DNA from 3 places in the Streptomyces sp. KL2 genome. Region 2 is predicted to be linked to each of the others. Evidence: predicted binding sites of a transcription regulator. Region 2 holds the regulator's gene; each other region holds the start of a gene.
The links. Region 2 encodes HspR, which represses chaperone genes until heat shock. Its sites were predicted from a motif close to TTGAGNNNNNNNNNCTCAA; they were not measured.
Positions count from the first base shown of each region.

Region 1: the regulator HspR is predicted to act here: its motif matches at 1,908-1,926, upstream of dnaK (molecular chaperone DnaK).
Region 3: the regulator HspR is predicted to act here: its motif matches at 2,613-2,631, upstream of lon (endopeptidase La).

Region 1 is NZ_CP127170.1:1,266,703-1,270,907, reverse strand. It holds gene QPK52_RS05785 (MarR family winged helix-turn-helix transcriptional regulator) at 1-264, opposite strand, end outside; gene QPK52_RS05780 (nuclear transport factor 2 family protein) at 353-763, shown strand; gene QPK52_RS05775 (hypothetical protein) at 904-1,605, shown strand; gene dnaK (molecular chaperone DnaK) at 2,013-3,947, shown strand.
Region 2 is NZ_CP127170.1:3,033,723-3,037,927, reverse strand. It holds gene QPK52_RS13745 (pyridoxamine 5'-phosphate oxidase family protein) at 1-217, shown strand, start outside; gene QPK52_RS13740 (trypsin-like serine peptidase) at 407-1,270, opposite strand; gene QPK52_RS13735 (heat shock protein transcriptional repressor HspR) at 1,537-2,013, opposite strand; gene dnaJ (molecular chaperone DnaJ) at 2,019-3,200, opposite strand; gene grpE (nucleotide exchange factor GrpE) at 3,234-3,926, opposite strand; gene dnaK (molecular chaperone DnaK) at 3,923-4,205, opposite strand, start outside.
Region 3 is NZ_CP127170.1:1,819,153-1,823,357, reverse strand. It holds gene QPK52_RS08115 (ATP-binding protein) at 1-917, opposite strand, end outside; gene QPK52_RS08110 (response regulator transcription factor) at 914-1,681, opposite strand; gene QPK52_RS08105 (spermidine synthase) at 1,740-2,495, opposite strand; gene lon (endopeptidase La) at 2,654-4,205, shown strand, end outside.

The DNA.
Region 1 (4,205 bases), 1.8 Mb from region 2:
CGGGTCCGGTGTCCGGTCGACGAAGCCCCGCCCGGCCAGTTCGCCGACGGCCGCCACGACGTCGCTGCGGTCGACGCGGCACCGGCGGCCGAGTTCGGCCTGGCTCGCGGGCCCGAACTCGTGGAGGGCGGCCAGGATGCGGTAGTGGTATCCGCGCGCCCCGGCGGCGGCGAATCCCTCGAATGCCAACCGGCGTGCGTGCACGGCCAGTTGGCTGATCAGCCAGCTCGGCTTCGTCGTCAGGCGTTCGGGGGGCTCGTCCATGGCGGCCACTCTAAACGGTGTTGGTCGAACCAACACACTGCCCTAGTGTTGGTGTCACCAATATTGGGTCTACCGCAAGGGGGATGCCGTGTCCGATGCCACCAGGACCGCCGACCGCATCGAGATCGCCGACCTGTTCGCCCGCCTGGCCAACCTTCTGGACGAACACCGCCACGACGACGCCCACACCGTCTACAGCGACGACGTCGTGGTGCGCGGGCCGCGCGGCGAGCTGCGCGGCCTGGACGAGGTGACCGCCCTTCTGCGGCGGAGCCGGGTCGAGGGGGAGCGCACCCAGCACGTGCACGGGGACGTACTGGTGCACGTGGACGGCGACCGCGCGGAAGCCACCGCGAACCAGATCGTCTACTTCCACCGCGACGGTGAACCGCCCCACCGCACGAGCGGCCTGCGGGTGGCGGGCACCGCCGTGCGGACCCCGGCGGGCTGGCGGTTCGGCGGCATGCGGATCACTCTCGCCTGGACGCAGGGGAGTTGAGTGGAGGGGGCGGGCCCGGAGCCCGCCCCTCCACTCTCCCGACTCGGGTGCTGAGCGGACCGGGGCTTAGCGTGGTGCGGTGAACGAGGGCGCGGGCGGACCCGCGACCGCCCGGCGGCGAGGGATGCGGGGATTCGAAGGTGACGGGGAAGGCGGGAGCGCGGGCGCGGCGCAGGATCGCCGGCGCGGGAGCGGCGGCGGCCGTACTGGCGGTCCTGGCCACGGCGGGGTGGTACGGCTATGTGTGGCTGGCCGCTCCGATGGACGTCCTGTCACGGGCCGGCGAGGTCGACGCGGCCAGTCGCGAGGCCGGGCCGGAGGGCGAACGCCGCCTGGAGGAGATCGTCGACGGTCTGCCGGGCGTGTCACGGCAGCTCGGCACCGCGGCGAAGGACCACTGCCTGCGCCACCCCGCCTTCGAGGGCGAGCCGCCCGGCCCGCTGAGCTGCCAGTGGCGGCTGGAGCGGTACGTCGTCCTCGACGGCGACCCGGACGAGGTCGGCGAGAAGTGGACGGAGGCGCTCGGCGAGGACCGGTGGACCGGCTCGCGGGAGCCGTTCCACCCCGACCACGCCTCCTCCGCCGAACGGTACGGGTACCGCGACGCGCGCACTCGCGACCGTCTCGTCGTCACACTGGTCCGGGACGGCGCCGACCTGCCGCTCCTGTACGCCCCGCCCGCCATCGAGCCGTTCGTCGAACACGAGCGGGAGCGGCGGGACTTCACCGGGCGGGAAGCGGCGCGGGACGCGGTGGCGGAGGGGCGCCGGGTCGCCCGGATCTCGCTGCTGCACGCCTACTACGGCCAGGAGGGCGAGGCCCCCTTCGAGCCGCTGCGCTGACCGCCCGTGCCCCGGTGGACGTGTACGAAGGGTGACCGTAGGCGCACTCCGGGTGGAAGTCATGCGGCCCTTTCGGTCAGCCTGGGCGGGTTCGGCCGCGGAGGGGGCCGTGCGTACAGCGCAGCAGCGGGAGGGCTGCCCGTGACCACGGGTGACGTCTGCGCCGCGGAGGAAGCGGACCTGGGAGGGAGTCGAGCCCTGGAGCGGTCTGCGCACCTTCGGGGCCGTCGCCCAGGCCCTGCGCGACGGCCTCCGGCCGTCACGGCTTCCGCAGCGGGTGAACCGGCCGCGCCGGGCTTCGCTTGACTTGGGTCGACTCAAGTTTTATGCAGGAAGTGTAGGCAGAAGATGCCCGGTTCCCGTATCCGCGCGCCAGTGGGCGGCGGTGGCGAGAGGAGGGACCAGAGGTGGCACGAGCGGTAGGCATCGATCTGGGCACCACCAACTCCGTGGTGTCCGTGCTGGAGGCCGGCGAGCCCACGGTCGTCGCCAACGCCGAGGGCGCCAGGACCACGCCCTCGGTGGTGGCGTTCGCCAGGAACGGCGAGGTGCTGGTGGGCGAGGTCGCCAAGCGGCAGGCGGTGACGAACGTGGAGCGCACCGTCCGCTCGGTCAAGCGGCACATGGGCGAGGAGGGCTGGCGCTTCCCCGCGACGGGGGACGTGGACGGCAAGCGGTACGCCGCCCAGGAGATCTCCGCGCGGGTGCTGCAGAAGCTGAAGCGGGACGCCGAGGCGTACCTGGGCGAGAAGGTCACCGACGCGGTGATCACCGTCCCCGCCTACTTCAACGACGCCCAGCGCACGGCGACGAAGGAGGCCGGCGAGATCGCGGGCCTGAACGTCCTGCGGATCATCAACGAGCCCACGGCCGCGGCCCTGGCCTACGGTCTGGAGAAGGAGGATCAGACGGTCCTGGTCTTCGACCTCGGCGGCGGCACCTTCGACGTCTCGCTGCTGGAGATCGGCGAGGGCGTGGTGGAGGTGAAGGCCACCAACGGCGACACGCGGCTCGGCGGCGACGACTGGGACCAGCGGGTCGTCGACCACCTGGTCAAGCAGTTCAAGAACGCGTACGGCGTGGACCTGTCCAAGGACAAGATGGCCGTCCAGCGGCTGCGCGAGGCGGCGGAGAAGGCGAAGATCGAGCTGTCCTCCGCCACGGAGACGACCATCAGCCTGCCCTACGTCACCGCGTCGGACGCGGGTCCGCTGCACCTGGACGAGAAGCTCACCCGCGTCCAGTTCCAGCAGCTCACCGCCGACCTGCTGGAGCGCTGCAAGGGGCCCTTCCACCAGGCCGTGAAGGACGCGGGGATCGAGGTCTCCGACATCGACCACGTCGTCCTCGTCGGTGGGTCCACGCGGATGCCCGCGGTGACGGACCTGGTCCGCGACCTCACCGGCAAGGAGGCGAACAAGGGCGTCAACCCGGACGAGGTCGTCGCCATCGGCGCCTCGCTGCAGGCCGGTGTGCTCAAGGGCGAGGTCAAGGACGTCCTGCTGCTGGACGTCACCCCGCTGTCCCTGGGGATCGAGACCAAGGGCGGCATCATGACCAAGCTGATCGAGCGCAACACCACGATCCCGACCAAGCGCTCGGAGATCTTCACCACCGCCGAGGACAACCAGCCCAGCGTGCAGATCCAGGTGTACCAGGGCGAGCGGGAGATCGCCGCGTACAACAAGAAGCTGGGCATGTTCGAGCTGACCGGGCTGCCGCCGGCGCCGCGCGGGGTGCCGCAGATCGAGGTCACCTTCGACATCGACGCCAACGGCATCATGCACGTCTCGGCCAAGGACCTGGGCACCGGCAAGGAGCAGCGGATGACCGTCACCGGCGGTTCGGCGCTGCCCAAGGACGACATCGAGCGGATGATGCGGGAGGCCGAGCAGTACGCGGAGGAGGACCACCGCCGCCGGGAGGCGGCCGAGACCCGCAACCAGGCCGAGCAGCTGGTGTACACCACCGAGAAGTTCCTCAAGGACAACGAGGACAAGGTGCCCGGTGAGGTGAGGAGCGAGGTCGAGGCGTCGGTGGCCGACCTGAAGGAGAAGCTCAAGGGCGAGTCCGCCGAGGGCGACAGCACAGCCGCCATCCGCGAGGCCTCCGAGAAGGTCGCGGCCACCAGCCAGAAGCTGGGCCAGGCCCTGTACGCCGACGCCCAGGGCCGGCAGGCCGCGGGCGGCGCCGGAGCCGGAACCGGAGCCGATGCCGATGCCGATGCCGGTGCCGGTGCCGGTGCCGGTGCCGAGGGTGCCAGGGCCGGCGGCGCGGACGACGACGTGGTGGACGCCGAGATCGTCGACGAGGACCGTGACGACAGGGGCAAGGCCGCCTAGTCCCGCCCCGCCCGCGCCCGTGGCCGGGCGGACCGGAACCCGCCGGCCCGCCCGAACGGGCGCGGGGTGCGCGGCACGGGGGATCGAGGGCTTCCGGCGCTTGCTGGACTTACCGCAGCCCGTGCCGGAGGATCGAAGTGCCGCCCGTTCGAGGCGGCCGCGGTCCGGGCCGGACCCGGCCGTCGGCCAGGGCCGGAACGGGCCGCGGGGCCGGCCTGTACGGGTGGGCCCGGGCTCGCAGCGAAGTGGGGAGCGCCG
Region 2 (4,205 bases):
GCGGCCCGGAGGCGCCCGGGCCGCCGTCTGCCAGGTGGACCGGGGGCGCTGGGCGACCCTGGAGGGCGTCGCGTCGGTGCGCACCGACGCCGAGGCGATCGCGGACGCGGTAGCCCGTTACGCCGAGCGATACGGGCGCACCCCCGCGCCCAACCCGGAGCGGGTGCTGATCGAGATCGCCCTGGACCGGGCGATGGGCACCGTCCCGTCCCTCTGACCGCCCCCGCAACTGTCCCGCGCCCGTCCCCGTCCCCGCACCCGCACCCGCCCGGCGCACGGCGCGACGCCGCCCCGCCCGGTCGCACATCGGGCGGGACGGCGTCGGCTCATGGGACGGCCGGTCCGGTGGATCCGGCGCGCTCCGGTTCCGTGCGGTGCGGTTCCGTGCGGTGCGGCTCGGCGCGGCTCAGCCGCGGGGGCCGCCGCCCGCCGCCTGGAGCAGCCGGCGCGCCTCGGCCGGGAAGGGGCGGCCCAGCACCCGGCCCCGGTCGTCGCCGACCGACATCACGGCCACCACCGTGCCGGACTGGCTCGCGGCGTCGTAGTCCCGCAGCCACGGCCCGCCGCTGGAGCCCTGCGTCAGGTCGCAGGACTCCAGCAGCAGTCCGCCCACGTTCGGCTGCTGGGTGTCCCGCTCGGTAAGCAGGGCGGGCGTGCCCGCGCAGTGGGCGAGCGTCTCGCCGTCGTACGGCTCCGTGGCCGGGTAGCCCAGGGCCACGGTGCGCTCGGCCGGATCGACGGGCTCGAAGTCCAGGCGGTTGGCGCCGACCGTCTCCTGGAGCGTCCGCCCGCCCTTCTTCTCCACCTTCAGGAAGGCGTAGTCGTACGGCAGGGCCTGCGGCAGCCTCCCCCGCTTCCAGGCGGACTCCAGGTGCACCGACGTCACCCGCCAGCCGACCCGGGCGGCGTTCGCGGTGCCGTGGCGGTCGTAGGCGGGGACGAACCAGGCCTGCTTCCAGCGGGGCTCGCCGGGGTTGTGGACGCAGTGCGCGGCGGTGACGACGACGCTTCCGTTGGGGGCGTCCACGACGGCGCCGGAGCAGGCGAGCAGCTGCCCGTCCGGGTAGGTCCCGACGAGCTTCCCGACGGTCCGCACCGTACCGCCGGGCCAGGGCGCCCGGGGGGTACCGGTCCCGCCGGCCTCCGTGCGAGCGGCCGCGGCGCCGGACACCGGATCGACCGCGGGGACGCCCAGGGGAGCGGCCCCCAGCAGCGCGGCGGAGGTCGCGACGGTGACGAATGCGGCTATGACGGCACGTATCCTGTCCATGCCCTCACGCTGCGCCCCTCCCACGTCCGCATGCCATCCGCACACCGCCGACCGGGTGGGGCGGTGCGTCCGTCCGGGCGGACCCGGACGGACGCATGTGTACGCCGGACGGCCCCACGCCGGAGCCGTACCGGACGCGAGCCCGAGCCGGAATCCGGGCCGTACCGGAGCCGGGACGGCAGCGGCCCGGCCGGGAAGCCGGCCGGGCCGGAGCGGACCGTGGGAGCGGCGGGGGGCCGTGCCCCCGAGATCATGCCGGGCGGGGGTCAGTCGGCGGAGCGCTGAGGCCGCCAGACCACCAGCGCGCTGGACTGCTGCACGTCCTGGTAGGGCACCAGGTCGCGCCGGTAGGAGGCGTGCACCTGCGCCTCGCGCTGGCGCATGGCCAGCGCCGCGCCCTCCACCGCCTGCTGGAGCTCGGCCACCTTGGCCTGGAGGGCGGCGACCTGGTTCTCCAGTTCGATGATGCGCTTGATGCCCGCGAGGTTGATGCCCTCGTCCTGCGACAACCGCTGCACCTGGCGCAGGAGCTGGATGTCCCGCGCCGAGTAGCGGCGGCCCCGCCCTGCCGTACGGTCGGGGGAGACGAGACCGAGCCGGTCGTACTGCCGCAGCGTCTGCGGGTGGAGCCCGGAGAGCTGGGCCGCGACGGAGATGACGTAGACCGGTGACTCGTCCGTCAGCTCGTACGGGTTGCCCCGCCCCCGCCCCTGGCTCTGTCGTCCGCGGCCGTAGCCGTCCATATCGGTCAGTCTCCCTTCGCGGCCTTGAACAGCGCCGCCCGCGGATCCTCGCCCGCGGTCGCGTCACGGTAGGACTCCAGCAGGTCCCTTGCCTTGTCGCTCAGTTCCCTCGGGACCGTCACCTCTATGGTGACCAGCAGATCGCCCCTGGTGCCATCCTTGCGCACCGCTCCTTTCCCCCGGGCGCGCATCGTCCGGCCGCTCGGGGTACCGGCCGGCAGCCTCAGGGTGACCGGCGGGCCGCCCAGGGTGGGCACCTTGATCTCGCCGCCGAGCGCCGCCTCCGTGAAGGTGACGGGCACGGTGACGGTCAGGTTGTCGCCCTTGCGGCCGAACACCGGGTGCGGCTCGACGTGCACCACGACGTACAGGTCTCCGTTCGGGCCGCCGCGCTCGCCCGGCGCGCCCTTGCCGCGCAGCCGGATGCGCTGCCCGTCCGAGACGCCTGCGGGGATGCGGACCTGCATGGTGCGCGAGCTGGTGGCCCGGCCGCTGCCCTTGCAGACCTCGCACGGGTCCTGGGCGATCAGCCCCCGGCCCCTGCAGTCCACGCACGGGTCGGTGAGCGAGAACCCGCCCCCGCCGCCCCTGCTGACCTGGCCGGTGCCGACGCAGGTCGGGCAGACCCTGGGGGTGCCGTTCCTGTCGCCGGTGCCCGCGCAGGCCTTGCACGCCGCCGAGCTGGACATCCGCAGCGGGACCGTGGCCCCGTCCACCGCCTCGGTGAAGCTGAGCGTCACCTCGGACTCGATGTCCTGGCCGCGGCGCGGCTGGGTGCGCGTGCCCGCGCCGCCGCCCCTGCCGAACAGCCCGCCGAAGACGTCCCCGAGGCCGCCGCCGAAGCCGCCCGCCCCGGGGCTGCCGCCCTGGGCGCCCCCGAAGAGGTCGCCCAGGTCGAAGTTGAAGCCGCCGGGGCCGCCCGCCCCCGGGCCGGTGCGGAAACCACCGGCGCCGAAGAGCGCGCGGGCCTCGTCGTACTCCTTGCGGCGCTTGGGATCGCCCAGGACGTCATGGGCCTCGGAGACCTCCTTGAAGCGCTCCTCGGCCCGGGCGTCGCCCTTGTTGGCGTCCGGGTGGAACTCGCGGGCGAGCTTCCGGTACGCCTTCTTGATCTCCGCCTCGGTGGCGTCCTTGGGGACGCCGAGGACCTTGTAGTAGTCCTTCTCCACGAAGTCCTTGGTGCTCATCCCCGGCGTCCCTCCTTCCGGTGTTCCTCCGCGTCAGCCCTGTTCGGGGCCACCGCTCTCCTCATCGGCTGCCGTCTCCGCCTGCTGGTCCTCGCCCTTGGCGGGCTGCGCGCCCGGCTGGGGCTCGGCGACGCCGACCCGCGCCGGGCGGATCGTGCGCTCGCCGATGCGATACCCGGGCTGCAGGATCTGCACGCACGTCGTCTCGGTGACGTCGGGCGAGTACGAGTGCATCAGGGCCTCGTGCACCGTCGGGTCGAAGGCCTCGCCCTCCTTGCCGAACTGCTGCAGACCCATCTTCGCCACGACCGTCTCCAGCGACTCGGCCACCGACTTGAAGCCGCCGACCAGTTCGCCGTGGTCCCGGGCGCGGCCGATGTCGTCGAGCACCGGCAGCAGCTCGGTGAGCACGTTGGCGATCGCGATCTCCTTGACCGCCACCCGGTCCCGCTCGACCCGGCGGCGGTAGTTGGAGAACTCCGCCTGGAGCCGCTGCAGGTCCTGGGTGCGCTCGTTCAGCGCGGTACGGGTCTGGTCGAGCTGGGCGGTCAGCGCCGCCACCCGTTCGGCGTCCCCGGACGCCCCGGGCGTCCCGGGGGCCGCCTCCGGGCCCGCCTCCTCGGCGGTCCCGGAGGTCTGCGCCGCGTCACCGGGCTGCTCGCCCGGCTCGCCCGGCTCGGCGGGGACGTCGGGCTCCTGCTCGAAACCCGGGGTCTCCTCCGTCACGCTGCATCACCCTTGGGCTTGTCGTCGTCGACGATCTCGGCGTCCACCACGTCGTCGTCCGCGCCGCCGGCCTTGGCACCGGCACCGGCGCCGCCCGCGGCCTGCTGGCCCTGGGCGTCGGCGTACAGGGCCTGGCCCAGCTTCTGGCTGGTGGCCGCGACCTTCTCGGAGGCCTCGCGGATGGCGGCGGTGTCCTCGCCCTTGAGCTTCTCCTTCAGGTCGGCCACCGACGCCTCGACCTCGCTCTTCACCTCACCGGGCACCTTGTCCTCGTTGTCC
Region 3 (4,205 bases), 1.2 Mb from region 2:
TCGAAGACCCTGGCGCGGTCCGCCTCCGGAATGCCCGGGCCCTCGTCCAGCACCTCCAGCTCCAGGCTCAGCGGCGCCCGGCCGGGCCGTGCCCGCACCGTCACCCGGCCGTGGGGCGGGCTGTGCTTGACGGCGTTGTCGATCAGGTTGGCGACCACCTGGTGCAGCCGCTCGGTGTCGGCGTACGCGACCATGTCCGAGGGGGTCACGTCCAGGTGGAGGTGGACGTCGGTGCGGGAGTGCCCCTGACCCTTGGTCATGTTGGCCTCCTTGAGCACGCCCGCCAGGTAGGGCCACACCGCGAAGCGGCGGGAGTGCAGCGGCACCACGCCGTTGTCGAGCCTGGACAGGTCCAGCAGGTGCTCCACCAGGCGGCCCAGGCGCTCGGTCTGCCGCAGCGCGATGTCCATCGTCGCCGGATCGGCCTCGGAGACCCCGTCCACCACGTTCTCCAGCACCGCGCGCAGCGCCGCGATCGGGGTGCGCAGCTCGTGCGAGACGTTGGCCACCAGCTCCTTGCGGTGCCGGTCGGCGGCCTCCAGATCGGCGGCCATGCGGTTGAAGGTCCCGGCCAGCTCGCCCAGCTCGTCGCGGCGGTCGACGCGGACGCGGCGGCTGTAGTCGCCGCGGGCCATCCAGCGCGCGGCGTCCGTCATCTCGTCCAGCGGCGCGGCCAGCCCGTGTGCCACGAACTGGGTGACCACCAGCGAGGCGATCGCCGCGAGCAGGGCGATCACCCGCAGCTCGATGGCCGAGTGGACCGCGACGATGGTCAGCAGGGTGGTGATCGCCACCGTGACGATCACCAGCGCGCCCAGCGCGGCCTTCACCGAGCGGAACGGGTCCACGGGGCGCACGCCCTCCCAGAACCGGCTCCACAGGGAACGCAGGCGGCCGCCCGCGCCCGCCGCGCTCATGTCCAGTCGGAGGCCGGGGCGGGCGCCTCCAGCGCGTAACCGACGCCGTGGACCGTGCGTATCCGCTCCGCGCCGATCTTCCGGCGCAGCGCCTTGATGTGGCTGTCGACCGTACGCGTGCCCGAGGCGTCCGCCCAGTCCCACACCTCGGCCAGGAGCTGTTCGCGGGAGAGCACCGCGCGGGGGGAGTTGGCCAGGCAGACCAGCAGGTCGAACTCGGTCGGGGTGAGATGGACGTCCCTGCCGGAGACCCGCACCCGGCGCTGGGCGTTGTCGATCTCCAGCTCGCCCAGCCGCAGCGTGCCCGAGCGCGGGGAGGCGGCGGCGATCGTGGCCCGCTCCACCCGGCGCAGCAGGACGTGGGCGCGCGCGACCAGCTCCCGCATGGAGAAGGGCTTGGTCATGTAGTCGTCCGCGCCGACCCCCAGGCCGACCAGCATGTCGGTCTCGTCGTCCCGGGCGGTGAGCATCAGTACCGGCACCGGCCGCTGCGCCTGCACCCGGCGACAGACCTCCAGGCCGTCGAAGCCCGGCAGCATCACGTCCAGCACCAGCAGGTCGGGCTGCCACACCTCGGCCGCCTCCACCGCCGCCGGGCCGTCCCCGGCGGTGCGGACCTGGAAGCCCTCGGCGCGCAGCCGGGCGGCGACCGCCTCGGTGATGGTCGGGTCGTCCTCCACGACCAGGATCCGGCGCTGGGCGCCCGGGGTGGCCGCCGCGGCGGCGGTGCCGCCGTGGGACTGCGTGGTGTTCCTGTGGTCCATACGTCTCGCCCTACCGCTCGGTTTCTCGCTAGAGCGTAAACGGCGCGTGTGCGGTGCGCTACGCCGGTCGGGTGGCGAGGTGGACCACGTCCGGGACGCCTCGGGCGACGGGCACCTCTTCGGTGCGCACCCGTGTGAACCCGGCATTCCGGAGGGCCTCGCCGAAGGCGCGGGACGGCTGCGCGGACCACACGGCCAGCACCCCGCCCGGGGTGAGCCGCCGGGCGCAGGCGGCGAGCCCGGCGGGGGCGTAGAGCGAGCCGTTGTCCTCGGTGACCGTCCAGTCGGGACCGTTGTCGACGTCCAGGCACAGCGCGTCGTACGGCTCCCCGCCGCCGGGCGGGCCCCCGGACCCGCCGCCGGCCAGGTACGCCAGGAGGTCGGCGCGGACGATCCGCACCCGGGGGTCGGCCAGCGCCCCGGAGGAGACCTCGCCGAGCGGGCCGTCGCGGTGCCAGTCGATCACCGCCTCCTCCCGCTCGACCACGGTGATCCGCCCCCAGCGCGGCTCGGCCGCCGCCTGGGCCAGCGAGAAGCCGACGCCCAGCCCGCCGATCAGCACGGACGGCGAGGGCCGGCCGCCGCCGGCGTCCAGCTCCTCCAGCGCGGCCCGCACCAGCAGGCGCTCGGAGCGGCCGTCGGAGGTGTCCATCAGGAAGCAGCCGTTGGCGATGATCTGGAGCAGCCTCCCGTGCCGCCGCAGGACGACCTCGCCGTGGGGGCCGTCGCGGCGGTCCAGGACGAGGGGGGCGCCGGTCCCGTGGCCGGCCGTCGTCTCGTACGGGGGATACGGGGGCTGCCTGTCGGCCGTCATGCCGCCCATCCTGCCGCCGGCGGACGGAGCGCACCGGGCGGGCCGTGAAGCGAGGTGATCGCTCGCAGCGAACACACGGAGGGGAACACCGCGGGCCTCCCGGACATTGAAAAGGCATTGAGTCCTGTCAGCTCAACTTGTCTGCCGAGGGAGAGATCATGGCTCTGTCGCCCGCAACGCTCACCCTGCCCGTGCTGCCGCTCGACGACGAGGTGGTGCTGCCCGGGATGGTGGTGCCGCTGGACCTGTCCGACGCCGAGGTGCGGGCCGCGGTGGAGGCCGCCCAGTCCGCCGTGAGAGACGGCGCGGCCGGCTCCGGCGGCCCCGACGGCTCGGGGGACGGCAGGACCGGCGGCAAGGGGGAGAAGCCGCGGGTCCTGCTCGTGCCGCGCATCGACGGCTCCTACGCGGGCATCGGGGTGCTCGGCCGTGTGGAGCAGGTCGGCCGGCTCGCCGACGGCGACCCCGGCGCCCTGATCCGGGGCGTGAGCCGGGTGCGGATCGGCGCGGGCACCACCGGGCCGGGCGCGGCCCTGTGGGTGGAGGGCACCGAGATCGAGGAGAGCACCCCCGATCCGCTGCCCGGCGCCGTCGCCGAGCTCGTCAGGGAGTACAAGGCGCTGGCCACCAGCTGGCTGCGCAGGCGCGGCGCCTGGCAGGTCGTGGACCGCGTCCAGCAGATCGACGACCCCGGGCAGCTCGCCGACAACTCCGGCTACAGCCCGTTCCTGGGGTCCGAGCAGCGGGTGAGGCTGCTGGAGACCACCGACCCGGTGGAGCGGCTGAGGCTGGCCGTCACCTGGCTGCGCGACCACCTCGCCGAGCAGGACGTCGCCGAGGCCATCGCCAAGGACGTCCAGGAGGGCGTGGACAGGCAGCAGCGCGAGTTCCTGCTCCGCCGCCAGCTGGAGGCCGTCCGCAGGGAGCTGGCCGAACTGAGCGGACAGGCGGGCGACGAGGGCGACGACTACCGCGCCCGGGTGGAGGCCGCCGACCTGCCGCCCAAGGTCCGCGAGGCCGCCCTGAAGGAGGCCGACCGCCTGGAGCGCGCCTCCGAGCAGAGCCCCGAGAGCGGCTGGATCCGCACCTGGCTGGACACCGTCCTGGAGATGCCGTGGAACGAGCGGACCGAGGACGCCTACGACATCGCCGGCGCCCGCGCCGTCCTGGACGCCGACCACGCCGGCCTGGAGGACGTCAAGGAGCGCATCACCGAGTACCTGGCCGTCCGCAAGCGCCGGGCCGAACGGGGCCTGGGCGTGGTGGGGGGACGCCGGGGCGGCGCGGTGCTGGCCCTGGTCGGACCGCCCGGCGTCGGCAAGACCTCCCTGGGCGAGTCCGTGGCCCGGGCGATGGGGCGGAAGTTCGTCCGCGTCGCACTCGGCGGGGTGCGCGACGAGGCCGAGATCCGCGGCCACCGCCGCACCTACGTCGGCGCGATGCCGGGCCGGATCGTACGGGCCGTCAAGGAGGCCGGCTCGATGAACCCGGTCGTACTGCTCGACGAGATCGACAAGGTCGGCAGCGACTTCCGCGGCGATCCGGCCGCCGCCCTGCTGGAGGTGCTGGACCCCGCGCAGAACCACACCTTCCGCGACCACTACCTGGAGGTCGAACTCGACCTGTCCGACGTGGTCTTCCTGGCCACCGCCAACGTCCTGGAGTCCATCCCGCAGCCCCTGCTGGACCGTATGGAGCTGGTCCGGCTGG